2 regions of the Sphaerimonospora mesophila genome follow, and region 1 is predicted to be linked to the other one. Evidence: riboswitches for the same ligand, from Rfam matches in the RefSeq annotation. Region 1 holds a riboswitch; the other holds the start of a gene.

Evidence for each region. Region 1 has a riboswitch for cobalamin ahead of AP234_RS39650 ((2Fe-2S)-binding protein). Riboswitches for the same ligand answer to the same signal wherever they lie in the genome.
Region 2: it holds a riboswitch for cobalamin, as region 1 does, so the genes downstream of both, metE (5-methyltetrahydropteroyltriglutamate--homocysteine S-methyltransferase) here and AP234_RS39650 ((2Fe-2S)-binding protein) in region 1, are expected to answer to the same signal.

What each region holds. Positions count from the first base shown of each region.
Region 1 is NZ_BCBX01000042.1:142,012-157,805, reverse strand. Features, by position in the region: gene AP234_RS24285 (cobyrinate a,c-diamide synthase) at 1-981, opposite strand, end outside; gene cobO (cob(I)yrinic acid a,c-diamide adenosyltransferase) at 975-1,577, opposite strand; gene AP234_RS24275 (putative cobaltochelatase) at 1,580-3,655, opposite strand; gene AP234_RS24270 (histidine phosphatase family protein) at 3,652-4,236, opposite strand; gene AP234_RS24265 (CbtA family protein) at 4,217-4,978, opposite strand; gene AP234_RS24260 (CbtB domain-containing protein) at 4,987-5,175, opposite strand; cobalamin riboswitch at 5,383-5,557, shown strand; partial or broken gene AP234_RS39650 ((2Fe-2S)-binding protein) at 5,531-5,656, shown strand; gene AP234_RS39645 (DUF7676 family protein) at 5,653-6,051, shown strand; gene AP234_RS37380 (cellulase family glycosylhydrolase) at 6,200-7,636, shown strand; gene AP234_RS24245 (DUF5701 family protein) at 7,843-8,505, opposite strand; gene AP234_RS24240 (Vgb family protein) at 8,521-9,414, opposite strand; gene AP234_RS24235 (CatB-related O-acetyltransferase) at 9,420-10,061, opposite strand; gene AP234_RS24230 (sigma-70 family RNA polymerase sigma factor) at 10,119-11,072, opposite strand; gene AP234_RS24225 (TetR family transcriptional regulator) at 11,194-11,838, shown strand; gene AP234_RS24220 (FtsX-like permease family protein) at 11,938-14,430, opposite strand; gene AP234_RS24215 (ABC transporter ATP-binding protein) at 14,427-15,119, opposite strand; gene AP234_RS24210 (PadR family transcriptional regulator) at 15,116-15,625, opposite strand; gene AP234_RS24205 (hypothetical protein) at 15,714-15,794, opposite strand, start outside.
Region 2 is NZ_BCBX01000035.1:124,424-140,217, reverse strand. Features, by position in the region: gene AP234_RS14680 (flavin-containing monooxygenase) at 1-1,615, shown strand, start outside; gene AP234_RS14675 (sulfurtransferase TusA family protein) at 1,850-2,155, opposite strand; gene AP234_RS14670 (ribonucleotide-diphosphate reductase subunit beta) at 2,297-3,304, opposite strand; gene AP234_RS14665 (ribonucleoside-diphosphate reductase subunit alpha) at 3,301-5,706, opposite strand; cobalamin riboswitch at 5,836-6,042, opposite strand; cobalamin riboswitch at 6,243-6,495, shown strand; gene metE (5-methyltetrahydropteroyltriglutamate--homocysteine S-methyltransferase) at 6,629-8,941, shown strand; partial or broken gene AP234_RS14655 (sulfite exporter TauE/SafE family protein) at 9,000-9,937, opposite strand; gene AP234_RS14650 (DUF5709 domain-containing protein) at 10,215-10,769, shown strand; gene AP234_RS14645 (hypothetical protein) at 10,792-11,337, shown strand; gene AP234_RS14640 (HD domain-containing protein) at 11,589-12,227, shown strand; gene sigJ (RNA polymerase sigma factor SigJ) at 12,291-13,250, opposite strand; gene wrbA (NAD(P)H:quinone oxidoreductase) at 13,355-13,963, shown strand; gene AP234_RS14625 (cytochrome P450) at 14,053-15,234, opposite strand; gene AP234_RS14620 (TetR/AcrR family transcriptional regulator) at 15,322-15,794, shown strand, end outside.

The DNA of each region.
Region 1 (15,794 bases):
CGCTGCGACCGGCCCGGCGAAGGCCGCCACCTGTTCGCGCAGCGGCTCGTTGGCGGCCAGCTCGGCGGCGTACATCTCGGGGAATCCGCCGCCCAGCACGAGGGCGGCGGTGCCGTCCGGCAGCCGCTCGTCCCGCAGCGGGTCGAACACCGCGACGTCGGCGCCCGCCGCCCGCAGCAGCTCGACGTGCTCGGCGTAGCCGAACGTGAACGCGGCCCCGCCCGCGACCGCCACCACCGGACGATGTGGGAACGTCCCGGGCGGCGGCGCCCAGGGGGAGGCGTCCAGCGGGGGAGCCGAGCCGGCGAGGCGCAGCAGCGCGTCGAGATCGCACGAGCCGGCCACCAGCGCGGCCAGCCGGTCCACCGAGGCCACGGCCTCGGCCCGCCGCTCGGCCGCCGGCACCAGCCCCAGATGCCGCGACGGCGTGACCACGGCGTCGTCGCGGCGGATCGCCCCCAGCACCGGCACGCCGGCCGCCTCCAGCGCGGCCCGGCACAGCTCCCCGTGCCGGGGCGAGCCGACCCGGTTCAGCACCACTCCGGCCACCCGCACCCGCGGATCGAACGTGACGAATCCGTGCACCACGGCCGCCACCGACCGGCTCTGCCGCGCCGCGTCCACGACCAGCACCACCGGCGCTCCGAGCAGCCTCGCCACGTGCGCGGTCGAGGCGAAGTCGGTGTCGGCTCTGCCGTCGAACAGGCCCATCACGCCCTCGACCACGGCCACGTCGCAGCCCGCCGCGCCGTGCAGGAACAGCGGCGCGACGAGTTCCTCTCCCACGAGCCACGGGTCGAGGTTGCGCCCGGGACGCCCGGCCGCCAGCGCGTGGTAGCCCGGGTCGATGTAGTCCGGCCCCACCTTGTGCGGCGAGACCCGCAGCCCGCGCGCCCGCAGTGCCGCCATGAGCCCCGTGGCCACCGTCGTCTTGCCGCTGCCCGACGACGGCGCCGCGACGACGAGCCGGGGGACTACCACTCGATGCCTCTCTGTCCTTTCTGGCCGGCGTCCATGGGATGGCGAACCTTGCCCATCTCCGTCACCAGATCGGCCGCCTCGATCAGGCGCTCGGGCGCGTTCCTGCCGGTGATCACCACGTGCTGGCCGCCCGGCCGTGCGGTGAGCGCCGCCAGCACGTCGTCCAGGTCCAGCCAGCCCCACTTCAGCGGGTAGGTGAACTCGTCCAGCACGTAGAACCGGTACGTCTCGGCCGCCAGATCACGCTTGATCTGCTCCCACCCCTCGCGGGCGTCGGCCGCGTGGTCCTCCTCCGTGCCCGGCCGCTGGATCCACGACCAGCCCTCGCCCATCTTGTGCCAGGCCACCGAGCCGCCTTCGCCGGAGTCGCCGAGCACACGCAGCGCCCGTTCCTCGCCGACGCGCCACTTGGCCGACTTCACGAACTGGAACACCCCCACCGGCCAGCCCTGGTTCCACGCCCGCAGCGCCATCCCGAAAGCCGCCGTCGACTTTCCCTTGCCCGGGCCGGTGTGAACGATCAGCAGTGGTCTGGTACGGCGCTGGCGGGTGGTGAGCCCGTCGTCGGGCACCATGGCGGGTTTTCCCTGCGGCATGATCAGACAGCCTTCCTGTAGTCGCGGACGACCGAACCGAGGTCGGCCAGGGCGTCGAGGGAGACGAGCCGGGCACGCAACCGCGCCGCCAGGCGGACCGCCAGGCCGAGCCGTACCGGCCCGCTCTCGCAGTCCACGACCACCGCCGCCGTGCCCTCGAGCAGGGCGGCGGCCCGGTCCACCTCGCCGCCCGCCGTCGCGCGCCCGTCGGTCACCAGCACCAGCAGCGGACGCCTGGCCGGATCGCGCAGCCGCTCCACCCGCAGCACCTCGGCCGCGCGGGTCAGCCCCGCCGCCAGCGGCGTACGCCCGCCGGTGGGCAGCGAGCGCAACCGCGCGGCGCCCGCCTCGACCGACGAGGTCGGCGGCAGCGCCACCCGCGCGTCCGCACCCCGGAAGGTGACCAGCCCGACCTTGTCCCGCCGCTGATAAGCATCGAGCAGCAGGCTCAGCACCGCCGTCTTGACCGCGCTCATCCGCCTGCGCGCGGCCATCGAACCGCTGGCGTCCACCACGAACAGCACGAGGTTGCCCTCGCGGCCCTCGCGCACCACCTCGCGCAGGTCGTCTCCGTGCAGCACCAGCCCGGGGCCGCGTCGCCCGCGCTCCCGTTGGCGGGGCGCCGCCGCCAGCAGCGTCGCCGCCACGTGCAGGTCGCGCACCTGGCCGGTCGGACGGCGCGCGCCGGTGCTCCGTCCGTGCCGGGTCCGTGAGCGCGACCGCCGGCCGGCCGACCCCTCGCCGATCCCCGGCACCCGCAGGAGCGGCACCCGGTGGGGCGCCGCCACCTCGGCGACGTGGCCGGCCGCCTGCGGCCCGGCCTCCGGCGTCCCCGCCGCGTTTTCGCCTGCCGCGTCCTGGCCCGTGCCGTCGGCCGTCTCCGGCCGGTCGGCGGCAGCAGGTCGCTCCGGCGCCGTCGCCCGCTCCGCCTCGGCCGGACCGCGGTGTGCCGGTGGCCGCGCGTCCTCTGCCGACGGCGGCGTGCCTGGCGGGCGGGAGTCCCGTCCCGGCCCACCATCGTCGGGACCCCCGTCCTCGGGGCCGTTTCCGCGGGGGTCGTCGTCGTCCGAGGTACGGTCGAGCAGCTCGTCGAGCAGTTGCTCGTCGAGCCCCGGCGCGTCGAACGGGTCGCGCCGCCTGCGGTGCGGCAGTGACAGCCGGGCCGCGGCGCGTACGTCCTCGGTGGTCACCGCGTCGCGCCCCTGCCAGGCGGCGTGGGCGATGGCCGCGTTCGCGGTCACCAGGTCGGCCCGCAGGCCGTCCACCTCGAACGCCGCGCACACCGTGGCGATCTGCCGCAGCCGCGCGTCCGGCAGCCGTACCTCCGGCACCAGGGCCCGGGCGACGGCGATCCGGGCGGCCAGAGCCGACTCCTCCCGCTCCCACCGGGCCGCGAACGCCTCGGCGTCGGCGTCGAAGGCCAGCCGGCGCCGCACCACCTCGGCCCGCTCGGCGGGATCACGTGACGCTCTGACCTCGACGGTCAGCCCGAACCTGTCCAGGAGCTGCGGACGCAGCTCTCCCTCCTCCGGGTTCATGGTGCCCACCAGCAGGAACCGGGCGGCGTGGCGCACCGACACCGACTCTCGCTCCACGTAGCAGGTGCCCAGCGCGGCCGCGTCGAGCAGCAGGTCCACGAGATGGTCGTGCAGCAGGTTGACCTCGTCCACGTACAGCACGCCGCGGTGGGCGGCCGCCAGCAGACCCGGCTCGAACGCCTTGACCCCCTCCGTCAGCGCCCGCTCCACGTCGAGCGAACCGACGAGGCGGTCCTCCGAGGCGCCGACCGGCAGCTCCACCAGGGCGGCCGTGCGGGTCACGCCCTCGGTGCCGGGCTCGTGCGGGCCGTCGGGGCACCGCGGATCGGGCGCGTCGGGATCGCAGGCGAACCGGCAGCCGGGCACCACGTCGACCGCCGGCAGCTGGGCCGCGAGCGCGCGCACGATCGTGGATTTCGCCGTGCCCTTCTCCCCGCGCACCAGCACGCCGCCCACCCGGGGCGAGACCGCGTTGAGCACCAGCGCCAGCTTCAGGTCGTCGAGCCCGACCACCGCGCTGAACGGATACGTGACGATCAAATCGGAACCTTCCGGTTGACATATGCGACGCGCCAGCCGTCCCGGGTGACGGTCAGCTCGGTGGTGGACAGGGGAGCCAGGTCGAAGCGGGTGGCGCTGAGCGGGTCCAGCCCCAGGGCATGGCCCAGCGCCGCCCGGATGGCGCCGGCGCCGCAGACGGCGACTGCCTCGGGCTCGTCTCGCATCGCGTCGAGCCAGCCCGCGACCCTGGCCGCGTGTGCGGTCAGGGTCTCGCCGCCGTGCGGGGCCGCGTCGGGGTCGGCCAGCCAGCGCGCCAGCGCCTCCGGCTCCTCCCGCACGACCCGCTCGTAGGGGAGGCCGCGCCACCGGCCGCAGTCCGCCTCCCCGAGGGCCGGCGCCTCGCGGGCCGCCAGCCCCATGGCGCGGACGGTCTGCCGTACGGCCCTGCCGGGGGCGGCCCAGACCGTCGGAGCCTCGACGAATCCCGTCAACGCGGCGGCCTTCGCCAGGCTCGCCGCGTCGGCGTTCTCGTCGCCGGGGAAGCAGACGGTCCGCATCCCCGGCGTGGTGGCATGCCGGACGAACAGCACCTCACACTGCTCAGCCCGATGCCACGGCACTCGCGGGAGCCGCCGTACGCCGCGCCGCCCGGTCACTGATCCAGCCGAACAGCACGCCGAAGGCCGTCCAGAAGACGAGCTGCGTGCCGAGCGAGGTGAGCCTGAACTCCCACAGCAGCGTGGCGGGGAAGCCGTCGGGCACCTCGCTGACCGTGGGCAGCAGCCACCACGCGGCGACCACCGGGACGAGGAAGGCGGCCGCCGTCGCGATCCAGCGGAGCCACGGATCGGAGAGGACACGGCGGGCCGTCGTCACCGCGGCCGCCGTCGCCGCGAGCCCGATGACGATCATCACCACGTAGAGCAGGGTGCGGCTGTTGATCGTAGCGGGATCGCCCACAGCGGGCGGGTTGGCCGGATATTTCACGAAAGGAACGAGGATCATCGCGGTGAACGCCGTCCCGGCCGCGGCCAGCGCCAGCCGTCCGTCGGACCGTGGCCCGACCCGGCCGCGCAGACCGGCGAAGACGAGCGCGAAGACGCCGCCCACGGCCAGTCCGTAGAGCCCGGTGGCCAGGAAGAGCCCGGCCTTCTGCGCGGGCCTGCTGACCTCGGCCTCCTCGCCGTGGCTGTGCCCGGCCTCGGCGACGGGCTCGGACGCCTCGGCCTGTGCGGCCGCCGCCTCTTCGAGGGCGATCGCCGCGTCCACGCGGGGTTCCCCGAAGGCGAAGGCGAAACCGCCCGCGATCAATCCGGCCAGGAGCCCCAGAAGCAGGCCCCTGACCAGCAGGGTGCGTACCACGCCGTCCCCTAGTGGCACGGCACGCCGAGCAGGTGCCGCCCGTCGTGCATCAGTTCGTGCAGGAAGGCGCCCGTCTGGGAGACCGCGCCGTTGTCCATCAGGACCAGGTAGGCCACGAGCAGCAGCACGGGTACGGCCAGAAGCCAGGGGCGGAGCCGGGGTAGGGGAATGATCGAGGGGGTGGACAGCCCGCTCATCTAAGAGCCTCCTCAGGGTGACGCGTCCCATATCGTGAGGTCACGACCGCCAAGCGACCTGGCTCCCGGGATCTGCGTCCCGGATACAGTGGCGCGTCCGCACCGGCATCTCACCGGATTTCCCTCGGACGATCGTGAAATCCATCGAAACGTATCCCGTCCTCCCGTTCGCGTCAATGAGCCCGGTACCTCCTGGGGAAAGTACGCATACGAGATGATGCGGGACGTAAGCGACAGCGGAACGAGGAAGCCGGTGTGAATCCGGCGCGGTCCCGCCACTGCGATCGGCGAGCGAAGCTCGACGCAGACCACTGCCCGGAAGGGTGGGAAGAGCCGCTCCACTCCGCCTCGACCACGCACCTGCTGCCTGCACTACCGCCTGCCCGGAGCCGGGAAGTGCGGCGACCGCGCCCTGATCACCCCTCAAGCGCGCCACGAGCAGTGGGCGCGTGCCGTACGAGAATCTCAAGGAGCCTCATGAGCCACACCCTCGTCGAGGAACAGGGCACCGGCACCCGGCACGTGTGGGAGCTGCCCACCGACGCGCAGACCCTGCTGTCCCCGGTGAAGGACATCTTCGAGAGGCATTGGGAGCACATCTGGTTCGGTGTGATCATCCATGCTTCTGAGGACCCGGCGATCAGGTCCCTCAGAAGCACTCCGGCCCGCAGCCGGCGGATGGGCCTGCCCTCGGCTGTCGCGTGGCCCGGCCGGTGGACAGGAGGAGTGAAACGTTCACCGCCGTTCTGCCGGCCGGCCTTTCGCCCGCTTTCCGAAGCGCCTGTTCGACGGGGATGCCGCGGCGCGAGGTGCGAACAGCGGAAACCGCACCTCGTTGACTCACCCCTCCCTGCCGGGATTGGCTCGCGGCGGTAGCAGATCACCGTCCGTGGACATCGGCGTCCCCGAATCGTCAGCGTCGACACGCCATGTCGCGCCGACGCCGAGTACTCAACCGGTGGTCCACGAGGGCGTGTTTTCGTCGCCCTCGAGAACGACACTCTCGCAGAATGGGAAAACATCCGTGCGACAAGTCAGCTCTTTCCACCGGCGGTTGAGGCTGTCGGCCGCCGCCCTCGCAGCGGTGTTGACGGCCGGCGTCGGTGTGGCCGGTACGCCCGTCGCGTCGGCGGCCGCGGCCGGATGCCAGGTCGACTACACGGTCACCAACCAGTGGCCAGGCGGCTTCGGCGCGAATGTGATCGTCAAGAACCTCGGCGACCCGATCAGCGGCTGGAAGCTGACCTGGTCGTTCTCCTCGGGACAGACCATCACCCAGCTGTGGAACGGCACCTACACCCAGTCCGGCTCCCAGGTCACGGTGACCGACGCCTCCTACAACGGCGGCATCCCCAGCGGAGGCAGCACGAGCTTCGGGTTCAACGGAAGCTGGAACGGCTCCAACCCGGTGCCGGCGAGCTTCGCCCTGAACGGCGTGACCTGCACCGGCGGCGTCACCTCCCCGAGCCCCACCCCGACGCCCACTCCCACCCCGACCCCCACCCCGACTCCGACGCCCACCCCCACCCCCACGCCCTCGCCTTCGCCGAGCGCGCCGGGCGGCACCCCCGTCGAACGGCACGGCCAACTGCACGTCTGCGGCACCACGATGTGCGACAAGAACAACGCGAGGGTCCAGCTGCGCGGCGTGAGCAGCATGTGGCTCAACTGGGAGACCGCCCCCTACGCCGAGAACCTGTCCGCGCTGAAGTGGATGCGGGACAACTGGAACCTTCAGGTGATCAGGGCCGCGATGGGCGTGGAGCCGGCCGGCGCCTATCTGAGCGACCCGAACAAGGCGCGCGCACAGGTCGAGACGATCATCAACAACGCCGTCGCCGCCGGGGTGTACGTGATCGTGGACTTCCACGCGCATGAGGCCCACAAGGAGCAGGCGCAGGCCGTGGCGTTCTTCGCCGACCTGGCCAGGCGCTACGGTCACCTGCCCAACGTCATCTGGGAGGACTGGAACGAGCCGCTGCAGCTCAGCTGGACCGGCGTGCTGAAGCCGTACCACGAGGCGGTCGTGTCCGCGATCCGCGCGGTCGATCCGGACAACATCATCGTGCTGGGCACCCCGACCTGGTCGCAGGACGTCGACACCGCGGCGACCAGTCCCGTCTCCGGCACCAACCTGATGTACACGCTGCACTTCTACTCGTGCACGCACGGCGCCTACCTGCGGGCCAAGGGCGACACGGCGATCAGGGCGGGCCTGCCGCTGTTCGTCACCGAGTGGGGCGCGAGCAACGCCGACGGCGGTCTCGACGGCAGGGTCTGCCTCGACGAGGCGCAGGCCTGGATCGACTGGATGAAGGCGAACAACATCTCCTGGACCGCCTGGAAGCTCGACGTCGGCACCGACTCCACCAACATCCTCGCCCCCGGCGCTCCGGTGACCGGCGGATGGAACAACTACCTGCACGGCCACGCCCCGTTCGTCGTGGCCAACATGAAGTGAGCCGGCGCTCATGAAGTGAGCCGGCGCTCATGAAGTGAGCCGCGTTCCTGAACGCTGCCGGATCGCAGGCCGGACGCGGCCTGCGATCCGGCAGGCCGCATCCGGCCCCGCCGTTGCGGGCGGGGCCGACGGCCCGGGAGCGGGGCATCGGGCGCGTCGCCCGTCTGCCCGTTTGCACCGACCCGAGACGTGCCGCCTGGCGTCGTTCAGTCGGCGGCGCGCCGGGTGCCGGCGGAGGCCATACCGAGCCAGGTGTGGGGGTTTCCTTCCCAGCACCAGCCGAGTTTGGGGGCGTTCTGGCTGATCCAGAGGGCGGGGACCCGGCGGTCGCCGGAGCGGGAGCCGCCGAGGGAGAAGCATTTGTTCTTGACCAGGATCTGGGGGAAGTGGGTGATCAGGGCGATGCCTTCCTCGATGGTGAGCGGGGTGCGTCCCCTGGTGGAGATGGTGTTCATGGCGTCGCTGGGGACGGCGCCGCAGAACTCCTCGCCGCGCTCGATATCGAACAGCAGGTAGCCGCGCTGGTCGGGGAGCGCGACGGCAGGGGTGGCGACGAATCGCTCGATGGCGCCGGGCTCGAAGGAATGATCGACGAATCCGGGTCTGCGTTTTCCGTGCAGGGTGGTGCGCGGCATGGTCTGCTCGATCGCGGCGACCTGGCGGGTGAGCACGAGCAGGAACGGCACCCGGCCGGTCTCCGGATCGCACGTCGTGGGCGCGTAGCGGGTGGCGTGCTCGCGTAGCGGGGTGAGCATCGCGTCGAACCGCGTGGCGTCGAGTCCGGCCATGGCGGGGTAGCCGAGGTCGATCAGGGTGCGGACCTGCCGGTCGAACTCGGTGCCCGGATCGAAGGGCGTCGGCTGGGTCATGAAATCCTCTCGAGGTCACAAGGAGGGGGGCTGTGCTGGAGCGATGCGGGCCAGCGCGCCGATTTCCAGTGCTGTCCACAGGGCACCGTCCGGGCCGAGGGTGATGCCGTGCGGCTCGCTACCGGGTGTGGGCAGGCTGTGTACCGTGATGGTGCCGTCGGCGGTGATGGAGCCGACGCGGCCTGTGCCCCATTCGGTGAACCAGGCGGTGCCGTCGGTGCCGGTGGTGACGGCGTGGGGGCGGGCGGCCCGGTCGGGCAGGGGGAACTCGGTGACCTGGCCATCGGGGGTGATCCGTCCGATCTGGCCGGCGGCGATCTCCACGAACCAGAGGGCGCCGTCTTGGCCCGCTGCGATCCCCACCGGCGCTGCGGCCTCGGTTGGCAACGGGTAGAGGGCGATCACGCCGTCCGTGCCGATCCGTCCAAGGGCGCCTGCCTGGTTCAGGGTGAACCACAGCGCGCCGTCGCCTCCCGCGACGATGGCGGAGGGGAACGCGCCGGCGACCGGGAGCGGGAACTCGGTGACCTGACCATCGGGGGTGATCCGTCCGATGCGGTCGGCGGCGGTCTCGGTGAACCACAGCGCGCCGTCCGGCCCCGGGGCGATGCCGTACGGCCCGCAGTCGGGGGTGGGCAACGCGAACTCGTCGATGACGCCGCCGGTGGTGATCCTCGCGATCCGGTGCGCGTGGTATTCGGTGAACCACAGCGCGCCGTCCGGGCCGGGGACGATGATCGTCGGCCCGCGGCCGGAGTCGAGTTCGTAGCTGGTCGGCTCGGCCCCGGGGACCAGACGGCCGATCCGGCTGCTGTGGACCATGGTGAACCACAGTGCGCCGTCGGGTCCCGTGGTGATCGCGTACGGTCCGGCGTCGCGGTCGGCCACGGCGTACTCTTCGATGGTCACGTTGGTCAAGGGCTCTTCTCCAGTCGGTGTTCGGCGGCGACGCGGGCGATGTCGGCCGGGGTGCCGGCCATGATGGTGCGGGCGTGCTCGGTCACCAGTTCGGTGGGCCAGTCCCACCAGGCGGCCCGCAGCAGTCGTTCGATGTCGGCGTCGTCGAAACGGCGGCGGATGGGCTTGGCCGGGTTTCCGCCGACGATGGTGTACGGCGGGACGTCGGCGGTGACCACGGCGCCGGTCGCGATGATGGCGCCATCCCCGATGGTCACCCCGGGCATGACGGTGGCCTGGTAGCCGAACCAGACGTCGTTGCCGATCACGGTGTCACCGCGGCTGGGCATCCCGGTGACGATGTCGAGGGTGCGTTCGGTCCATTCGCCGCCGAACATGGTGAACGGGAAGGTGGACACGCCCATCGTCGGGTGGTCGGCGCCGGCCATCAGGAAGCGGGTGCCGGAGGCGATGGCGCAGTACTTGCCGATGATCAGCTTCTCCTGCCCGTAGGCGTACAGCACGTTGCGGTGCTCGAAGCCGGTCGCGCCGTCGGGGTCGTCGTAGTAGGTGTACTCGCCCACCTCGATGTTCGGTGAGCTGACCAGCGGTTTGAGGAAGACCACCCGCTCGTGGGCGGGCAGCGGGTGCACGGTCATCGGGTCGGGAATCAACGCGAGGGATCCTTTCGGAGAAAAATCAGGCTCGGAGAAAGGTCAGGCGAGCAGGTCGGCAAGGACGCGGGCGCGGGCGGGCTCGCGCAGCTTGTGCATGCCTTTGGCTTCGATCTGGCGGATGCGTTCCCGGGTCACCCCGAAGTTCCGGCCGATCTCCTCCAGGGTGCGGGGTGTGTCGTCGGCCAGGCCGTACCGCTGGGTGAGGACGGCCGACTCCCGCTCGGTCAGCGTCGCCAGCACCGCTTCCAGGTCGTGGCGGAGCGAGGAGACGGCGACCTCGGCGGCGGGGTCGGGTGCGTCGTCGGCGAGAAGGTCGCCCAACTTGGCGCCGTCCTCGCCGATCGGGGTGTGCAGCGAGACCGGATCGCGGCCGTGCCGCAGCAACTGCTCGACCTTTTGTGGCGTCAGATCGAGCTCGGCCGCCAGTTCCTCGGTGGTGGGCTCGCGGCCCAGTTCCCGCAGCATCGCGTGACGGGCCCGGGTGACCCGGTTGAGGTTTTCGACCACGTGTGCGGGGAGGCGGATCGTGCGGCTCTGGTCGGCCAGTGCGCGGCCGATCGCCTGTTTGATCCACCAGGTGGCGTACGTGGAGAATTTCAGCCCGCGCCGGTGGTCGAACTTCTCTACCGCGCGCATCATCCCGATGGTGCCCTCTTGGATCAGGTCCAGCAGCGGCAGCCCGTCGCCTGTGGCGTACCGCCGGGCGATCGAGACGACCAGCCGCAGGTTGGCCTCGACCATATGGTCTTTGGCGTGGCGGCCGTCGGCGGCCAGCCGTTCCAGCTCGCGCCGCTCGGATGGCCCGTCGCACCCGGCGGCGAGACGCTTCCCGGCGAGTCTGCCGGCCTCGATGCGCCGGCCCAGCTCCACTTCCTGCTCGGCGGTGAGCAGCGGGGTGCGCCCGATCTGCGTGAGGTAGTCCTTCACCGGGTCGATGTCGATGACTCCCTTCGGGTGGCGGGTGGGGCAGGCGGCGAGGTTGGCGGTGGTCAAAAGGGCGTGTCCTTCCGTGGTCACGTCAACCGAGAGATATCGGCTGGTGTGGCCTAAATTTATGGTCAACCTAGAAATATGTCAACTCCAAATTTGGGCTGATCCAAGGTAAGGTGGGTGCGTGAGCACGCAGAAGATGGGACTCAGAGAGCTGAAGAAGCAGCAGACCAGGGAGAACATCTCCCACCAGGCCACCCGGCTGTTCCTGGAACGCGGCTTCGACAAGGTGACGATCGCCGATGTGGCGGAGGCCGCGCAGGTGGCCAAGATGACGGTCACGAACTACTTCCCGCGCAAGGAGGACCTGGTCTTCGATCTGGGCGAGGAGTTCGTGCAGTCGCTGGCCAGGACCGTCCGCCGAAGGGCGCCCGGCGAATCCGCCCTGGCCTCGCTCCGCCGCGCCTACCTGGCCGCGGTCGCCGAGCACGACCCGGTCATCGGCTTCTCCGGCCCCGCGTTCGCCCGGATGATCGATGCCAGCCCGGCCCTGACCGCCCGGCTACGGGAATTCCACGACGAGCGCGAGAAGGCCCTGGCCGACGCGCTCGCCGTGGAGACCGGCGCCAGGCCCGACGACATCCTGCCCCGGGTGGCCGCCGCCCAGCTCGGCGGCGTCCACCGGCTGCTGTTCGACGAGACCCTCCGCCGTACCATCGCGGGGCAGGACGACGCGGAGATCGCGGCGGTTCTCACCCGCTATATCGACGCCGCCTTCGGCCTCCTGGAACCCTCTCTCGGCGGCTACGCCGTCCGCCCCGCCGGGTGACCGCTCAGTGCGGACGGGCGGCGTCAGGTTCACCTGCCCTCTGTGCCGGGCTTGACGGTGACGAACCGCCTCATCATGCCGGAGGTTCCAGGGGCCGGGTCAGAGGGGCCGGCGGGGGAGGGGCAGCCTGGTCCGGGTGATCAGCGCCGCCACGGTCGCCAGCAGGGGCAGTCCCACCACCACGGCGATCACGAATGGCCACGGTACGGCGACCGTGGCGGGATCTCCGGCGCCGTGCGTCGTCATCGGCCGGCTCAGCGCCACGCCCGTCACCGTTCCCGCGACCAGCCCCACCAGCGCGCCGAGTCCGGAGATGTAAAGGGCCTGGCCCGCCACGACCATCCGCAGTGTCCCGGGAGGGGCGCCGATGGCCGCCATCGTCGCCCGCTCCGGCCGCATGTCGGCGGCCGCCAGGCGGGTGGCGGCCAGCGTGCCGCCGACGCCGAGGACCAGAGCGCCGACGAGCCAGCCCCACAGGCCGGGGTCGGGCACGTTGCGGTAGCCCTCCTCGAAGGCGACCGTGACACGGCGGTCCACCTTGGTGAGATCGCGCGCCAGCGTCGAGTCGGCTGACGGCCGGTGCATGGCGTAGAGCTGGCGTTCCACCGTCGTGAAACCGGCCTGCTCGACCAGGGCGCGCGGCAGCAGGGCGCCGCCCTGGTGCTCGTCGGCGGGTGTGGCCGCCACCGCGGGGACTTCGAGCGTGCGCGGGGGACCGGACGTGGAGCTGGCCCGCAGCGTCAGTTTGCCGTCCCGCAGCGCGGCCGGGTCGAACACCACGGCCTTGCCGCTCGCCAGCGCCGCGGCGGCCCGCGGGTCATGGCGCCCTTGCAGGAGCCTGAGCAGAGCCCGGTCTCCGATGGCCGCCGTGCGACGCGTCCGTTTCCCGTTCCATCGCACCGTGTACCGCAATGCGTAGCGGTGGCCCTGAGCGTCCTTCGCGTGATAGCCGGCGGCCATCGGCAGGCCCGGCAACAGGCGTGCGGTTTCCGCGCGCATCCTGTTCCAGGCCGCGTCGCCGATGTCGCCGGCCCAGATCGCCAGCGTGCCGGTCGGGCGTGCCGAGGTGTAGGCGTCACGCCGGTCCATGTATTCGCTGTAGGTGCCGATGCCCACCGCCACGGCCGTGGCCGTGACCGCCATGACCGCGGCCACGGCGCTCGCCGTACGGGATCGGTGGCGGACCGCGTCACGTACGGACACCCGCAGCGGGAGCCGCAAGCGCGTGGCGAGGAATCCCGTGCGGCGGACCAGCCATGGCGTCAACACCACCAGCCCGAGCAGGACCAGCACAGCGGAGGCGAGCACCCACACCGTGCCCGGCTGGCGCCGCGCCACCACGGTCGCCCCCAATCCGGCCAGCACCAGCACAACTCCCATCAGGGGCCATCCCGGCCGATCGGCCACCGCGGGCGCGCGGCCGGCCAGCACGGTCGCGGGGTGCTGCCGGGCCGCCTGTACGGCAGGCACCAGCGCCGCCACGATCCCGGTGAGCAGGCCCAGCGCGGCGACGCTCAGGACCGGCGGCCACGGCACCCCGGGCGGGCCGACCTCCCCTCCCCAGCGCGCCACGATCGGGGCGCCCAGCACGCCGGCGCCGACGCCCAGCACCGTCGCCATGAGGGTGCCGGCGCCGCCGAGAACCAGCCCGTCGGCCAGCACGATCGTCCGCAGGTGCCCGGCCGAGCCGCCCTGTGCGGCGATCTCGGCCAGTTCCCGGCGCCGCCTCCGGAGCCCGACCGCGAAGGCGGGCCCGGCCAGCAGCACGGTCTCCAGCACCACCATGATCACCATGGCGCCGATCCCGACCGCGTGCTGGACGTCGAAGGCCGAGGCCGGGGGTCGTGGCGGGTCCGTGAGCACGGCGCCGGAGGTGACGAACAGCCCGGCCCTGTTCAGCGCGGGCACGTCGGCCCAGGACACCGGCTTCGCGGTGTCGACGAGCCATCCGGGGCCGTACCCGCTCGGAGTCCAGAAGTCGTCCGACGGCGCCAACGGGAGATCAGGACCCACAACCTGCCGAAGCGACGGCCGGTGCGGGTGCTCGACCACTCCCACCACCGTCAGCGGAGCCGCGCCGGACGGTCGCACTACATCGCCGGGCCGCAGGCCCAGCGCAGGCGTCACCGCGACCTCGCGGGCGGAGGGAAACCTGCCCTCGACCAGTGTCAGCATTCCCCTGGTGAGGGGATCGCGCAGGTCGATCTCCAACGCGTCGACCGGCTCGGCGCCCACCCGGAGCACGCCGGTGCTGAAAGGCGTCGACCGGGTGCCCGGTCCGAGCAGCGCCACCAGCTCGGCGGCGCCGAGCCTGGGTGCGGTCGCTCCGTCGCCGCCCGTGCTCCAGCTCACCCCGCCCGGCTCCTGGCGGAGCACCGTGCCCTCCGGCACCTGCACGAGGCGGGCGTCGGCCGCGCCGAGCTCGGCCACCAGGCCCTCCTGCGGCGTGACGGTCATGGTCTCGGTGAGGGTGAGAACCGCCGTGATCACCAGGACGGGCAAGCCGATCATCACCATGATGAGCGCGCTCCGTCCCCGGGAACGCCACGCGTTTCTGCGGGCGATGCGCAGCGCGGCGAGAACGGCGCTCATCGGGCACTCTCCAGTGACATATCCGTGGAATCCGTGATCGACCCGTCGCAGAGGAACACCACGCGATCGGCCCAGGCGGCGTACCGCGGCTCGTGGGTGACGAGCAGGACCGCCGCGCCCGCGTCACAGCGAGCGCGTAACAGGTGCAGGATCTCGTCGCCGGTGTGCGTGTCGAGCGCGCCGGTCGGTTCGTCGGCCAGCAGCAGGCGCCGCTCGCCGACCAGGGCGCGGGCGATCGCGACCCGCTGGCGCTGGCCGCCGGACAGCTCATCGGGGAAGCGGTCGGCCAGGTCGGCCAGGTCCATCTCCGCCAGCACGGTCATGGCCTCCTCGCGAGCGAGGCGCGAGCGCACGCCGTCGAGTTCGCGCGGCAGCATCACGTTCTCCGCCGCCGTCAGCGACGTGATCAGATTGAGGTCCTGGAAGACGTAGCCGACGCTACGGCGCCGCAGTGCCGCCAGGTCGCGCACGGTGGCCAGGTCCCGCCCGTCGATGTGAACCGTCCCCGACGTGGGCCGGTCGAGCCCGCCCGCGAGGTTGAGCAGGGTCGACTTGCCGGAGCCGGAGGGCCCCGTGATCGCGACCAGCTCTCCGGGGGCGACCTCCAGGCTCACGCCCTTCAGAGCGTGTACGGCCGTCGCCCCTTCGCCGTGGACTCTGGCCACCTCGGTCAGCCGTACGACCGTCATCTTTCCTCCTTGAGAACGGCCTCACAGTGGTCCAGCCACCGTTGCTCGGCCTCGGCCTGGAAGATCATGGAATCGAGCACTAGCCGCTGGGCCGCACCTTCCATGGCGGCTCGCTTGGCCCTGGTCAGCTGCTGGAGGGTGCGCATGGTCGCGGTACGTTGCCTGCGGATGACCTCGACGACGTCCACTTCCTTGGCGGCGACGGCCATCGCCAGTTTGATGACCAACTCGTCCCGCGGCCGGTCGGACTGGGCGACGGGGGTGCTGAACCATCGTGCCATCTCCGCCCGGCCGGCCGCGGTGATCGCGTAGACGACCCGGCCATGCTCGTCCGACTCGCCCTGCTCGACCAGACCGTCGCGCTCCATGCGGGACAGCGTCGTGTAGACCTGGCCGATGTTGAGCGGCCAGGTCGCCCCCGTCGACGCCTCGAATTCCACCCGCAGTTGGTAGCCATGCCGCGGCCCCACGCTGAGGAGGGCGAGCAGCCCGTGTCTGATCGACATGCCTACTAAGTATGCATACGCGGTATGCATAACTCAAGGGGTCCGCTCGATGGCGGCCGTACGAGAACGGGGCCGGATCGAGCCGCGATCAGATCAAGCTTCCGTTCATGCGCAGCACGGCGACGGCCTCGACCGTCATGTGGCCACGCCATTCGAGTGATGCGGCGGC
Region 2 (15,794 bases), on a different contig from region 1:
GCAGACCGCGTCCCGCCCCCTCCCCTCGCGGGTCGACGCCGTCATCGTCGGCGCCGGCTTCTCCGGCATGTACATGCTGCACCGGCTGCGCGAGATGAACCTGTCCGCGATCGTGTTCGAGGCCGGTGGCGACGTCGGCGGCACCTGGTACTGGAACCGCTATCCGGGCGCCCGGGTGGACGTGGAGAGCCTGGCGTATTCGTACTCGTTCTCGGCGGAGCTGGAACAGGAGTACGAGTGGCCGGAGCGTTATCCGGCCCAGTCGGAGATCCTCCGGTACGCGCGGCACGTGGCCGACCGGTTCGACCTGCGCCGGGACATCCGCTTCGACACGCGCGTGACCGCCGCCGCCTTCGACGAGGGCGGCAGGGCCTGGCGGGTGCGCACCGAGCACGGGGACGTCGTGACGGCCCGCTTCCTCGTCATGTCCACCGGATGCGTGTCGGTGCCGAAGCGGCCGGAGATCCCCGGCATCGGCCGGTTCGGCGGCCGTGCCTACCACACGGCGGACTGGCCGCACGAGGGGGTGGACTTCACCGGCCTGCGGGTGGGCGTCATCGGCACCGGGTCATCGGGCGTGGGGGTGATCCCGCTCATCGCGGAGCAGGCCGCCGATCTCACCGTCTTCCAGCGCACTCCCGCCTACAGCTTCCCCGCTCGCAACCGCACGCTGCGCCCGGAGGAACTCGCCGACATGAAGGCGAACTACCGGGCCTTCCGCAAGGAGCAGCGGGAGTCCCATTTCGGCATACCCGTCCCGATGCCGACGCGGTCCGCCCTGGAGGTCTCCCCGGAGGAACGCGAAGCCGCCTACGAACGGGCCTGGGAGGCCGGCGGCCTGATCACCCTGATGTACACCTACACCGACCTCTACACCTCCCGGGAGGCCAACGACACGGCGAAGCGGTTCGTCCACCACAAGATCCATCAGATCGTCGGGGATCCGCGTACGGCGGCCGACCTCTGTCCCGACTACCCCGTGGGAACCAAGCGCCCATGTCTCGACACGGGCTACTACGAGACGTACAACCGGGAGAACGTGCATCTGGTCAACCTGCGGCGCACGCCGATCGCGGAGATCACCGAGACGGGCGTGCGCACCTCGGACCGGGAGCACGCGCTCGACGTGATCGTGTACGCCACCGGGTTCGACGCGATCACCGGGGCGCTGACGAGCGTCGACATCCGGGGCAGGGGCGGGGTCTCGCTCAAGGAGAGCTGGCGCACGGGCCCGCGTGCGTACCTCGGGATCGCCTCGGCGGGCTTCCCGAACCTGTTCATGATCACCGGACCAGGGAGCCCGTCGGTCCTGTCGAACATGATGGTCTCGCTCGAACAGCATGTCGACTGGACGGCCGACGCGATCCGCCACCTCGAACGCAACGGCCTGACCACCATCGAGCCGACCCGGCAGGCCCAGGACGCCTGGGTGGACCACGTCGGCCTCGTCGCCGCCCACACCCTTTTCCCCGAGACGGACTCCTGGTACACCGGGGCCAACGTGCCGGGCAAGCCGCGGGTCTTCATGCCCTACGCCGCCGGCGTCGGCCAGTACCGCAAGAGGTGCGACGACGTCGCCGCCCGGGGTTACCAGGGCTTCACTCTCTCCGCCTGACGACGGCGGGAGACCTCGCCGTGCCGCCCAACGGCCCCAACGTGGAGGCGCCATCGCGGCGACGACCGCGATGACGCGCCTGGCGAGGGGGAAGGGCCAGGCGGGCCGTGGGCGGTGGCGCTGATGCCTGCGATGGGTGAGCACGCGGCGAAACGAGCCCCATCGCAAGCCCCGAAACTCTACTCTTATGTCGGGATATATAGCAATATTCGGCGGCGCTGACCGAGGCGTGTCTCAGCGGTCGGCGAGGTGCCAGGGCGCCCGGGGGCGGGTGGCGCGGCCCGTCGGCTCCACCCGCAGCGCATAGGTGGGGCGGTCGGCCTCCGGCAGCGGGCCGAGGTAGCTGTGGCCGGTCAGATGACACCAGGCCGGCAGGTCGATCGGCGCGGCCGGGTCGGTGGCGATCAGGTGGACGACGTCGCCCGGCGCCAGGCCGTCCACGAGGCTGCGCAGCTCGATCAGCAGTCGCACACAGCGCCGGTCGCCGCCGTCCAGGACGACCGGTCCGGCGGCCCGGCCGTCATTCGTCTCGTGACTCATGTGGCCACCGAAAGACCGGCGGGCCGCCGTTCCAGCATTCCGTCCTCCAAACGTCAGGGAAACAGTCTAGATCCGGGCACCTCCGCCCCTCGGCGACCGGGGAGCCGCGGAAGCCCGCTCGAGGAGCGGACTCGGGCGGAATCAGAAATCGGAGTCGAAGCTGACCGTCCCGGTCACCCCCACCTGGTACGCCGACACGCGGCGCTCGAAGAAGTTCGTCAGCTCCTGGACGTCCTGCAGCTCCATGAAGGCGAACGGGTTCTTCGAGCCGTACAACGGGTCGATGCCGAGCTGGGCCAGCCGGCGGTCGGCGACGTGTTCCAGGTAGGCGCGCATGTCGGTGACGGACATGCCGGGCACGCCCCCGCCGAGCAGGTCTTCGGCGAACTGGGCCTCGCACTCCACCGCTTCGGCGAGCATCTCCCTGACCCGCGCGGCGAGTTCGTCGTCGAAAAGGTCCGGCTCCTCGCTCCGGACGACGTCCACCACGTCGAAGGCGAAGGCCATGTGCAGGGACTCGTCACGGAAGACCCAGTTGGTGCCGGAGGCCAGCCCGTGCAGCAGCCCACGCGAGCGGAGGAAGTAGACGTAGGCGAACGCGCCGTAGAAGAACAGGCCCTCGATGCAGGCGGCGAAGCAGATCAGGTTGAGCAGGAAGGCGCGCCGGTCCTCCTTGGTCTCGAGCCGCTGGAGGTCGCCCAGCGAGTCGATCCAGCGGAAGCAGAACTCGGCCTTCCGGCGGATCGAGGGGATGTTCTCCACCGCGGCGAAGGCCTCGGACCGCTCCCGCTCGCCGGGCACGTACGTGTCGAGCAGGTTCAGGTAGAACTGGACGTGCACCGCCTCCTCGTAGAGCTGACGCGACAGGTACAGCCGCGCCTCCGGGGAGTTGATGTGCTGGTACAGGTTCAGCACCAGGTTGTTGGCCACGATCGTGTCGCCGGTGGCGAAGAAGGCGACCAGGCGGCCGACGAGGTGCCGTTCCGCCTCGGAGAGGCGGTCCAGATCCTTGAGGTCGGAGTGGAGATCGACCTCTTCGACGGTCCAGGTGTTCTTGATGGCGTCACGGAACCGGTCGAAGAACCGCGGATAGCGCATCGGGCGCAGGGTCAGGTTCATGCCGGGGTCGAGCAGCAGATGAGCGGTCACTGGCAGGTCTCGCAGTAGTCGGGATTCTCAAGAGAGCCGTCGCCCAGGGAGCAGACCCGGGCCTGCTCCGGTACGGGCTCCGGGGCGACGGGAACGGTCGCCTGCTGGATCCGCGTCGCCGGACGGGAGCGCAGGTAGTAGGTCGTCTTCAGGCCCGCCTTCCACGCGTAGAGGTACATGGAGGAGAGCTTGTCGATGGTGGGCGCGCTCATGAACAGGTTGAGCGACTGGCTCTGGTCGACGTACGGCGCCCGCGCGGCGGCCATGTCGATCAGCGCGCGCTGCGGCAGCTCCCACGCCGTGCGGAACAGGTGACGTACGTCGGCCGGCAGCTCGGCGATGCCCTGCACCGAGCCCTCGGCCCGCCTGATCGCGGTCCTGATCCGTTCGGTCCACAGCCCGCGTGCCTTCAGCTCGGCGACCAGGGCGTTGTTGATCTGGAGGAACTCGCCGCTGAGCGTCTCGCGCTTGAACAGGTTGGACACCTGTGGCTCGACGCACTCGTAGCAGCCGGCGATCGAGGCGATGGTCGCCGTCGGCGCGATCGCGACGAGCAGCGAGTTGCGCAGCCCGTGTGCGGCGATCTTCTCCCGGACCCGCGCCCACCGCTCGGGCAGTGCGCTCTCGACGTTCCACAGGTCGTGGTGGAGCCTGCCCCGCGCGGCCCACGTCTGGTCGTACGCCGGATGGGCGCCGTGGCGCTCGGCCAGATCGGCCGACGTCTCCAGGGCCGCCAGGTAGATCTCCTCGGCGATCCGGGTGGACAGCTCACCGGCCTCGGGCGAGTCGAAGGGCAGGCGCAGCGCGAAGAACACGTCCTGCAGGCCCATGACGCCGAGCCCGACCGGACGCCAGCGGGCATTGCCGGTGGCGGCCTGCTCGATGGGGTAGTAGTTGATGTCGATCACACGGTCGAGGAACGTCACCGCCGTCCGGACCGTGGCGCGCAGCCGCGCCCAGTCCATGCCGCCGCGGTCCTCGGCGAGGTGGGCCGCGAGGTTGACCGAACCGAGGTTGCACACCGCGGTCTCGGCGTCGCTCGACACCTCGATGATCTCGGTGCAGAGGTTCGACAGGTGGACCACGTTTCCCGGCTCCGCGGCCTGGTTGCAGAACCGGTTCGAGGTGTCCTTGAAGGTCATCCAGCCGTTTCCGGTCTGCGCGAGCGTACGCATCATCTTGGCGTACAGGTCGCGGGCCCTGACCTGGCGGACGTGGCGGCCGGCTGCCTCGGCCGCGCGGTAGGCGGTCTCGAACGCCTCACCCCACAGGTCGGGCAGCTCTGGGACCTCGTCGGGGTCGAACAGCGACCACAGGTCGTCGCTTTCGACCCGGCGCATGAACTCGTCGGGGATCCAGTTGGCCAGGTTGAGGTTGTGCGTGCGCCGGGCGTCCTCGCCGGTGTTGTCGCGCAGTTCGAGGAACTCCTCGACGTCGGGGTGCCACGGCTCCAGGTAGACGCAGGCCGCACCCTTGCGCCGTCCGCCCTGGTTGACGGCGGCCACCGAAGCGTCGAGCGTGCGCAGCCACGGCACGATGCCGTTGGAGTGGCCGTTGGTGCCGCGGATCAGCGCGCCGCGCGACCGAACGCGTGACCAGGAGATGCCGATGCCGCCCGCGAACTTCGACAGGTGCGCCACCTGGGCGTAGCGCTCGTAGATGGAGCCCAGCTCGTCGCGCGGGGAGTCGACCAGATAGCACGACGACATCTGGGTGTGCCGGGTGCCGGAGTTGAACAGGGTCGGCGAGCTGGGCAGATAGGCCAGCGACGACATCAGGCGGTAGAGGTCGATCGCCTCGCCGGGCGTCCGCGCCAGGCCGCACGCCACCCGCAGCAGCCAATATTGCGGGGTCTCCACCGCCAGCCGGGTGAACGGGTGCCGCAGCAGGTAGCGGTCGTAAACGGTGCGCAGCCCGAAATACTCGAACCGCAGGTCGCCGCGTGGATCGACCGCGTCATCCAGCTCGCGGGCGTGTGCGGCCACGAACTCGGCGGTCGCGTCGCCGATCAGCCCCTCGGCGTGGCCGAGACGGACGGCCTGGCTGAATGACGCGATGCCCTGACCACCCACCTCCTCGCCGATGTAGGCGGCCAGCAGCCGCGCGGCCAGCCGCGAATACTGCGGCTCCTCGCCGATCATCTCGGCCGCCGTCTGGATCGACAGCCGGTCGAGTTCCGCGGTGGTCGCCCCGTCGTACAGACCGCTGATGGTCTTGGTCGCCACGCGCAGCGGGTCGACGTCGGCGAGATCATCCGCCCAGCGCTCGACCGCACGCACGATCCTGGTCACGTCGACGGGTTCCGACAGGCCGTCGCGCTTGCGTACGCGCATCTGGGTCTGCCGCGGCACGGGCTCGTCCACCGTTGCCGATTGAGTCGGCGGGTCCCCGGTGACCGTCATGGTCCTCTCCTCGCGAACTCGGTCCACATGACCGAGGTGCGCGCAGGAGACGCCCGGCGGAGACGCACAGCGGTCGCCGCCGGAGCCGTCGGTCGTCCCGCGCGACCTCGGAGCAGCCGCGCACGCATGGTCGTACGCGGCGCGCCGGCAGGTCTTCGGACTCGTGGGCGCGCTCGTAGCTCCTACTGACCGTCGCTTCCCAGACCGTGATGGCTCAGTGCGTATGACGGCGGTCGTTCCCACTCACCGCTGCGGGGCAGTCCCGGACTTCCACCGGGTTCCCTCTTGCCCCGGCCACTCTGGCTGAGCGGCCGGACCAGCGCAGGGACACCATATATGGGGTGGCGGCTCGATGTCACACCCAACATGTTGCGTCCTAATGAAACGGTGTCGATCCCGAACGCACCACGGCGCTCCCCCGGGCGTGCCACGGTGATCTGTCGCGGCGAGCGGACCGCCGGTACGGACCATCCGGCCACGGGGCTCATGCCCGCCCCTACCGGACGGGTCCGGGTGAGCGGCGGTGATCCTCGGGTTTACTCTGGTGGCGCAGTCGGTTCGCCTCCGCCCGCCAGGCGGGAGCGTCGTAAGAGGGAACCCGGTGCGGTCGCGCTCACCTCGGAGTGGGCAGGCCAATTCCGGGACTGCCCCGCAGCGGTGAGTGGGAACGACCGCCGTCAACGCACTGGGCCAGCACGGTCAGGGAAGCGACGGCCAGTAGATGTCCGGGCTCGGTGAGCCCGTGGCGTGCCCGCGAGTCCGAAGACCTGCCACTGCCCGCGTGCGACCGCGCGCGGTGATGTCGATGGCCTCGTGGGCGGGCCGGCGGCTTCGCGAGCGGTATGCGCGCGTTCGCCGGTGGGCGTTCCTTCACGTCTTCGGGGCCGGTCGGCGTCGTCCGTGACTCGCGAAGGAGAGTTTCATGGCTCACAGTTCCGCCGCCCCCACTCCGCTGGCGACCGTGTACGGCTACCCGCGCCAGGGGCGGGACCGCGAACTCAAGAAGGCGATCGAGGGCTACTGGGCGGGGCGTGTCGGCGCCGACGAGCTGCGCGCGACCGCCGCCGACCTGCGTCGTACGGCCTGGCGCGATCTCGCCGACGCCGGCATCGGCGAGGTGCCCTGCGGTGACTTCTCGCTGTACGACCATGTGCTGGACACCACGGTCATGGTGGGCGCGATTCCCGAACGGCACCGTGCCGCGTTCGAGGCAGACCCGCTCGACGGCTACTTCGCCATGGCCCGCGGCACCGGGGAGGTCACTCCGCTGGAGATGACCAAGTGGTTCGACACCAACTATCACTATCTGGTGCCCGAGCTCGGGCCGGACACCGTCTTCGCCGCCGATCCCGCCAAGCCCGTCGGGGAGTTCCGGGAGGCGCTCACCCTCGGGTACGACGCGCGGCCGGTCCTGGTGGGCCCGGTCACCTACCTCCTGCTCGCCAAGCCGGCCCCCGGCGTCGAGCCGGGCTTCGATCCCGTCACGCTGCTCGACCGGCTGCTGCCGGTCTACGCCGACGTGCTCGCGCGGCTGCGGGCCGCCGGGGCCGAGTGGGTGCAGCTCGACGAGCCCGCCCTGGTCCAGGACCAGCCCCAGGCCGTCCTCGACGCGGTCGCCCGCGCCTACCGGGAGCTCGGCGCGCTGACCCACCGGCCGAAGCTCCTCGTGGCGAGCTACTTCGACCGGCTCGGCGCGGCCCTTCCCGTGCTGGCCGCCGCCCCCGTCGACGGCCTCGCGCTCGACTTCACCGGCCCGGCCGCGGCCAACCTCGACGGGCTGGCGCGGGTCGGCGGTCTGCCCGGCAGACGCCTGGTCGCGGGGGTCGTCGACGGCCGCAACGTCTGGATCAACGACCTGGAAAGGTCGCTGTCCACCCTCGCCACCCTGCTCGGCCTGGCCGGACGGGTGGACGTCGCCGCCTCCTGCTCGCTCCTGCACGTCCCGCTCGACGTCGCGGCCGAGGGCGAGATCGAGCCCGAGATCGCCGCCTGGCTCGCCTTCGCCCGGCAGAAGGCCGCCGAGGTCGCCACCCTCGCCCGGGGCCTGGCCCGCGGCACCCACGTCATCGCCGACGCCCTCGCCGACAACCGGGCCGCCCTGGCGGCCAGGAAGACCTCCGCGATCACCTGCGACCAGGTCGTACGGGCACGCGCGGCCGCGGTGACCGTACGGGAGACCAGGCGGGCTCAGCCGTACGCCGAGCGGGTCGCCGCCCAGCGCGCCCGCCTGGACCTGCCCGTGCTCCCGACGACCACGATCGGATCCTTCCCGCAGACCGACGAGCTGCGGGCGGCCAGGGCCGACCTGCTGGCCGGACGCATCGACGACGCCGCCTACGACGAACGCATCGCCGCCGAGATCCGCGAGGTCATCGCCTTCCAGGAGAAGGCGGGCCTGGACGTCCTCGTCCACGGTGAGCCGGAACGCAACGACATGGTCCAGTACTTCGCCGAGCGGCTCACCGGCTATGTCGCCACCCGGCACGGCTGGGTCCAGTCGTACGGCACCCGCTACGTCCGGCCGCCGATCCTCGCCGGGGACGTCTCCCGGCCCGCGCCCATGACCGTGCGGTGGGCCACCTATGCCCAGTCCCAGACGAGCCGGCCGGTCAAGGGGATGCTCACCGGGCCCGTCACCATGCTCGCCTGGTCGTTCGTACGGGACGACCAGCCGCTCGCCGACACCGCCCGGCAGGTCGCCCTCGCCCTGCGCGACGAGGTCGTCGATCTGGAGGCCGCCGGCGCCGCCGTCATCCAGGTCGACGAGCCGGCCCTGCGCGAGACGCTGCCGCTGCGTGCCGCCGCCCGGCCCGCCTACCTCGAATGGGCCACCGAGGCGTTTCGCCTCACCACGGCGGGCGTACGGCCCGAGACCCAGATCCACACGCACATGTGCTACGCCGAATTCGGCGAGATCCTGGCCGCGATCGACGCCCTCGACGTCGACGTGATCAGCCTGGAGGCCGCCCGCTCGCACATGCGGGTGGCGCACGAGCTCGCCGAGGCGGGCTATCCCCGGCAGGTGGGGCCAGGGGTGTACGACATCCACTCTCCCCGCGTCCCGAGCACGGAGGAGTTGGTGTCCCTCCTGCGTGAGGGGCTGGCGGCCATCCCCCTCGAACGTCTGTGGGCCAACCCCGACTGCGGGCTGAAGACCCGCGGCCGGCAGGAGGTGCACGACTCGCTGCGTAACCTGGTCGACGCCGCCCGGCGGATTCGGGCCGAGGCGACCTGACCCACTGTCGTCCGGCCGGCGCCTTTCCCGGGCGGCGCCGGCCGGACGAGCGGGGTGATCAGGCCGGGGCGGTCTCGGTCTCGGCGTCGCGGCCGCCCAACTCGGCCTCGACCGCCTCGACCGACTCGTTGGCCTTGTCGCGGCGGTACGCACGCACCGAGTAGGCGATGGCGGCGGCCCAGATGACGGCGATGGCGATGTAGGCGACGGACTGCACGCCGCCCGGGGCGTCGATCCAGTCGCTGCGCAGCAGGGTGCGCACGTTGGTCAGCACGATGATGCCGCCCACGGCAGAACCGAGGACGCGCGGCGGAATGTGGCGCACCAGCCAGGCCGCCAGCGGGGCCGCGATCACGCCGCCGAGCAGCAGCACGGCCACCCAGGAGAAGTCGATGTTCTCCGAGCCGATGCCGACGAAGAAACCGACGCTCGCGGCGATCGCGATCGCGAACTCGCTGGCGTCGATCGACCCGATCACCTTGCGCGGCGCCAACCGGCCGCTGGCCAGGATGGCCGGGGTGCCCACCGGGCCCCAGCCGCCGCCACCCGTGGCGTCGACGAAACCGGCCACCACGCCGAGCGGGGCCAGAAAGCGGGCGCGCAGCGGCTTGCCCAGGTTGCCGCGCGGCAGGCCGAGCACGGTGAAACGGACCAAGATGTAGGCGCCCAGTGCCAGCAGGATCAATGACATGACCGGGGCGGCGACCTCGGTGGACAGGCTGGACAGGAAGGTCGCGCCCGCGAACGCGCCGGCGGCGCCGGGGACGGCGATCTTGCCGACCACTTTCCAGTCGATGTTGCCGAAACGCCAGTGCGAGATGCCCGAGGCCAGGGTGGTGCCGATCTCGGCCAGGTGAACGGTGGCGGAGGCCGCCGCGGGGTTGGTGCCGATGGCGAGCAGCAGCGTCTCGACGTCACGCCGTAGGCCATGCCCAGGCTGCCGTCGACGAGCTGGGCGGCGAGGCCGACCAGGCCGAGCAGGACGAGAGAGCGCACGATGCTCCTTTCCGATTTTCCCTACTTAATCAGTCGGGAAAATCGTGATTGCGCCATGGCGATCCGTCAAGTCACGATTCGAGCTCGGCCGCTCCGCCTCGGCTCCGGCTCGTACCCGGCTCCGGATCCGGAGCCGGCTCGGACTTCGGCTCGGACTTCGGCTCGGGCGAAACGGGGGCGGCGTCGATCGCCGTGGATGTGCCGTCTGCCACGTGGGCTGTCTGGGATTACGGGTAGGGGGGTGTGGATGCCCGGTGAGCTGAAGGAGGGGGACGCGGTGAGTCAGCACACACCGGAACACGATCCGCATTCGCGGTTCGAGGACGAAGGCATTCCCGACCTCCAGGACGGGACCCCGCAGCAGCAGTGGGCGGTCGATCCCCAGGAGGCGCCACTGCCCGCGGATCACCCGACCGCCGCGGACGACTATGGCACCACGGTCGACGAGATGATCCAGGGAGAGCCGCTTGACGGCCGGTTGAGCAGGGAGATGCCGGAGGAACAGCCGGTCTACGGCACGGACGGACCACCCGTCGTCCATCAGGAGCGTCCGCGCATCGGACAGGCGATCACCGAGGACGGCGGGCTCGGTGTCGGCTCCGACCTGGACACCGACTACGAGCAGGACAGCGGGGTGCCGGCCGGTTGGGAGGCACAGCCGGAGGAGCCGTCCGGCGCGGTCTGGGACGCGCCACGCCCTGCCGGCCGTCTCGTCGCTCCGGACGAGGGTGCCCATGGCGACGACGAGGCGGAAGAGACGGCCGTGGAGGTCGGCCCCGACGCGGGAGGTTACAGCGCCGAGGAGGCCGCCATGCGAGTCGAGCCCGAATGACCAACTCGACGGAGGACGAGCGATGCCCAGGGAAGAGGACGAAGGTACGAAGTTCGACAGCGATCTGCACAACATGGGCGGCGACATCGGCCCCGGGTCGATCCGCGGCGCCAACCGTGCCCCGAGGGGCAAGCCCGACGACACCGCCGAGCCCGCGAGCGGCTACGCCGAGCCGATGGGCTACGTCACCGGCCGCGACGACGAGTGGGGCGTGACCGCCGGGTCCGGCGAGAAATCGGTGGCGGCCCGCACCGACGAGGTCCCGGATCACCTGGAGACCGCCGGGCCCAGCCCGCATCCGATGCCGCCGGACGCCATCGAGGAGCAGGGCCATGGCGGCCGTCCCGGCTTCCGGGTGCAGGGGCCGGTGGACGAGGCCGAGCATGGTGTCGTCGAGGACGAGACGCCGCGCGGTGCCATGCCGTACCGGGTCGGAGAAGGCGGGCACGTCAGCGGCGACCTGGAATGGGCCGAGCCGGGAGAGGACGACCCCGACGTCGGCTCGGGCCGTACGGACGCCGACGACGGCGGCTATCTGCCCGGCGAAGGCACCGGACGCCCCTACTGATGCGGCCCGCGCGACCACGAGAAATCGGTACGGACGGATCTCGGGTGTCGGCCTCGACCGCCGTGCGGAGAGGCCGGCACCCGCGTCAGGCGACGTTTTGTGACGAGGATCAATATCTCGGTAAAGCGAGTTCGCTGCCGGGCCGGTGGCGGCCGATTTCCGGAGCAGAGCGGATGTAATTTCCAGGGGCGGAACCGGACCGCTGAACGGTACGGAAGATTCCCGCCGGGACAGGGAAGGGGACCATCCGCATGACCGAGACCATCGCCGGCATCGTCATCCCGGATTCGGCGCTCGCCAGGGAGGCGACGGAACTGGTCCGGGACACCGCGACCCCGCTGCTGTATCACCACTCCCGCCGCGTCTACCTCTTCGGCTCGCTGCGAGGTCTCCGGCTCGGTCTGCGTGCCGACCCCGAGTTGCTCTACGTGGGCGCGATGTTCCACGATCTCGGGCTCACCGAGACCTACCGGCGTACCGACCAGCGCTTCGAGCTCGACGGCGCCGATGAGGCTCGCCGCTTCCTCACATCACACGGGGTGCCGGAGGCCGACGTCCGCAAGGTGTGGGAGGCGATCGCCCTGCACACCACGCCCGAGATTCCGTACCGCCTGGAACCCGAGGTGGCCCTCGTGACCGCCGGTGTGGAGACGGACGTCCTCGGCATCGGCTACGCAGACCTGGACACCGGGCAGATCATGGCGGTCACCGCCGCGCACCCCCGGCCGGACTTCAAGCGCCAGATCCTGCTCGCGTTCAAAGAGGGGTTCGAGGAACGGCCGGACACCACGTTCGGCACCGTCAATGCCGACGTGCTGGAACACTTCGTGCCCGGATTCCGCCGCATCGACTTCGTCGACGTGATCCAGAACTCCGACTGGCCCGAGTAGGGCGATCACTGATCGCGAATCTCGGGCGGCCTCGCGAAGAGAGCCCTACCGATCGGACGCCGGTCAGTCCGTCGTCCAATGCCGGAGCTTGTCGGGGTTGAGAATCGCCCAGATGTGCTTGATCTTGTCGCCGGTGACGTCGAACGCCAGCACCGACACGGTGACGCCGTCCTGTCGAGCGACCAGGCCGGGCTGACCGTTGACCGTACACTCCACGATCGTCAAGTCGCGCACCGCGCCCGCCCGATCCGCGAAGAAGCGCGCGACCCGCTCGGCGCCCTCGACCGGACGGAGCTCGGCCCTGGCGAGTCCGCCGCCATCGCCGGTCGCCGTGGCGTCGGAGTCGAGAAGTCCGATGAGGGCGTCGATGTCCTTGGCCGCCCAGGCCCGCTTGAAGTCCCTGACGATGCCGGCGTGCCGGTCCGCCGGGGTCGCGGGAGGCCGCGACGCGCGAACCCGGCGGCGGGCCGAGGAGGCCAGCTGACGGCAGGCCGCCGGGGTACGGCCGACGATCTCGGCCACCTCGGCGAAGGGGTAGCGGAAGACGTCGTGCAGGACGAAGGCGACGCGCTCGGCCGGGGTCATCGATTCGAGCACGACGAGGAAGGCCATGCTGACGGACTCGTCGAGCGTGACCCGGTCGGCCGGGTCGTCGTCCGCCGGCTCGGGCAGCGGCTCGGGAATCCACGCGCCCACGTACCTCTCGCGCCGGGCCCGGGCCGAGCCGAGCAGGTCGAGGCAGATGCGACCGGCGACCGTCGTCAGCCAGGCGCCTGGGGATGCGATGGCCTCCTGCTGCCGCCGGGACAGGGCGCACCAGCGGGCGTACGTCTCCTGCACGACATCCTCGGCATCGGTCAGGGAGCCGAGCAGCCGGTAGGCGAGATTGATCAGGTGACGTCGCTCGCTCATGATCACGTTCAGGTCCGGATCGGTCCTGCCGTCCACCGGCCCGGATGGGTTGGTCCCGGATGGGTTGGTCATGGTGTTGCCGACTCCCTCGGTCGCGTCGCCCTCACCCATTCGACGGGACACCCCGCCGAACTGTCAGGTCGGGCCCCGCCTCACATCTCGCGGGGTCATGTCGTCGTACGGATGAACCGACCCGACGAGGAAGGAAACCGATCATGCGACCCGTGAACGTGGCGATCATTTACTACAGTGCCACCGGCACCGTGCACGCCCTGGCCCTGGCCGCCGCCGAGGGGGCGGAGAAGGCCGGTGCCCACGTGCGACTGCGGAAGGTCGCAGAACTGGCCCCGCCGGAGGCGATCAGCGCCAATCCGGCCTGGGCCCGGCACATCCGGGACACCGCCGACATCGCCGAGGTCGACCTCGACGACCTCGCCTGGGCCGATGCCGTGCTCTTCGGCACCCCCAGCCGCTTCGGCAACCCCGCGAGCCAGCTCAGGGCGTTCATCGACACCACCGGCCCGCTGTGGTTCCGAGGCGAGCTCGCGGACAAGGTCTACTCGGCTTTCACCGCCTCCAACACCGCCCACGGCGGACAGGAGTCCACCCTCCTGGCACTGGGAAACACGTTCTACCACTGGGGCGGCGTCATCGTGCCCCCCGGCTACACCGATCCCGTCCAGTTCCAGTCGGGCAATCCCTACGGCACCTCCCACGTGGTCGGCGATGGCCCGCCCGGCGAGGTGTCCCTGCAGGCCGCCCGCCACCAGGCCCGCCGCGTCGTCGACACCGCCGCCTCGCTCAGGGCCGGCCGCACCGGCTGATCCCGTACCGCACACGTGGCGGCGTCGGCGGCCAGGACGGCCGGCAGCGCGCGGGCGATCACCGGCCGGCGCGGGTTCGTCTTCGGCGGTCACCAGATGACGGGCAGGGCGGTCAGCCCGCCGGTCAGTACGTTCGGGTCGAAGGTCAGCTCGTCGATCGGGCATCCCGGCTTCAGGGTAGGGAAGCGGGCGGCCAGCTGGGCGAAGACCACCCGGAGCTCGAGGCGCGCCAGCGGTGCTCCGATGCAGTAGCGGGCGCCGTGGCCGAAGCTCAGGTGCGGTACGGCGGGGCGGCCGATGTCGAAGCGGTCCGGGTCGGTGAAGACGGACGCGTCGTGGTTGGCCGCGCCGTTGTCCAACAGCACCAGATCCCCGGCGCGCACCCGCACCCCGGCGATGTCCAGGTCCGTACGGGCATAGCGGGGGATCCCGCCCCCGCCCAGGCCGGGCGCACGCAAGATCTCCTCCACCGCCGCGTCGATCCGGGACGGTGCGTCGACCAGGGCCTGCCACTGGCCCGGGGTGGCCAGCAGCCACAATGCTCCCTCGCCGATCGCGGTGACCGTGGTCTCGTGCCCGGCGAACAGCAGGAGCATCCCCATCATGGCGGCCTCGTCGTCGCCGACCCCGTCGGTGGCGGCCAGCCGAGAGATCACGTCGGCGTCCGCCTCGCCCTCGGCCCGCTTGCGCGCCACCAGGTGCCGGCCGTAGCCGAACAGCTCGGCCAGGCCCTGCTCGGAGCGGGAACGGTCGGTGATGTCACCGGCCGCCTGAGTCCATTCCCGGAACCGGGCGCGCTCCTCGTACGGGACGCCGAGCAGCTCGCAGATCACCGCGATGGGCAGCGGCAGTGCCAGCGCGGCGTGCAGGTCGGCGGGCGGACCGGCGGCGGCCATCTCGTCCAGGAGATCGGAGGTGAGCGCCTCGACGCGGCCGCGCAGCGCACGCATCCGCTTGGGCGAGAAGTGCGGCTGCAGCAGCGCGCGCATCCGCCGGTGGTCGGCCTGCTCGGTGTCGAAGTCGCCCAGCGGGCCGCCGAACAGCGCCGACTCCCCGGTGCGGGAGGCCTTGTCCGGCTCCCGGTGGGCCCGGCCGAGGCGGTCGTCGTCCAGCAGCCGGCGCACCTCCTCGTATCCGGTCACCTGCCAGCCGGGGGCACCGACAGCGGTGCGGATGGCGTGGATCGGGCCGCGTGCCTGCAGCTCGCGCAGCAACGGGGCGGGTCGCATGGGATGGGCCTGCTCGTACGGCAGCCGAACGGGGACGGACATGACTCCCCCTCTAGGTAGACGCCGATTTATACACTTCGATGTTTACTAAAACACATATATACTTTGCCGTCTACAAGTGGAGGTGGGATGAGCGATCGCGAAGCCGAGGGCACCGGTCCTGCGACCGTCCCGGCCCCGCCGGTGCGGCGGCTGCGCCGAGCGGAACGACGCGAGCAGATCCTGGACGCCGCCACCCGTGCCTTCGCCCGCGCCGGCTACGCCGCCACCGGCCTGGACGACATCGCCGCCGAGGCCGAGCTGACCCGGGCGATGCTCTATCGGCACTTCGATTCCAAGGCCGATCTGTACCGGGCGGTGCTCGATCGGGCCTGCGTACGGGTGGCCGAGGAGGTCGGTGCCGACGACTTCGGCGACGACGCCATCCCGGCGCTGCTGCGTGCCGCGGCCGCCGACCCGGACGGCTTCCGGCTGCTGTTCCGCCACGCCTCCCGTGAGCCGGACTTCCGCGAGTTGATCGACTCCTTCGCCGCCGCCTCACGCGAGGTCGCCCACCGCAACCTCGCCCGCCACATCCCGGCGGGCCCCTGGCTGGACTGGGC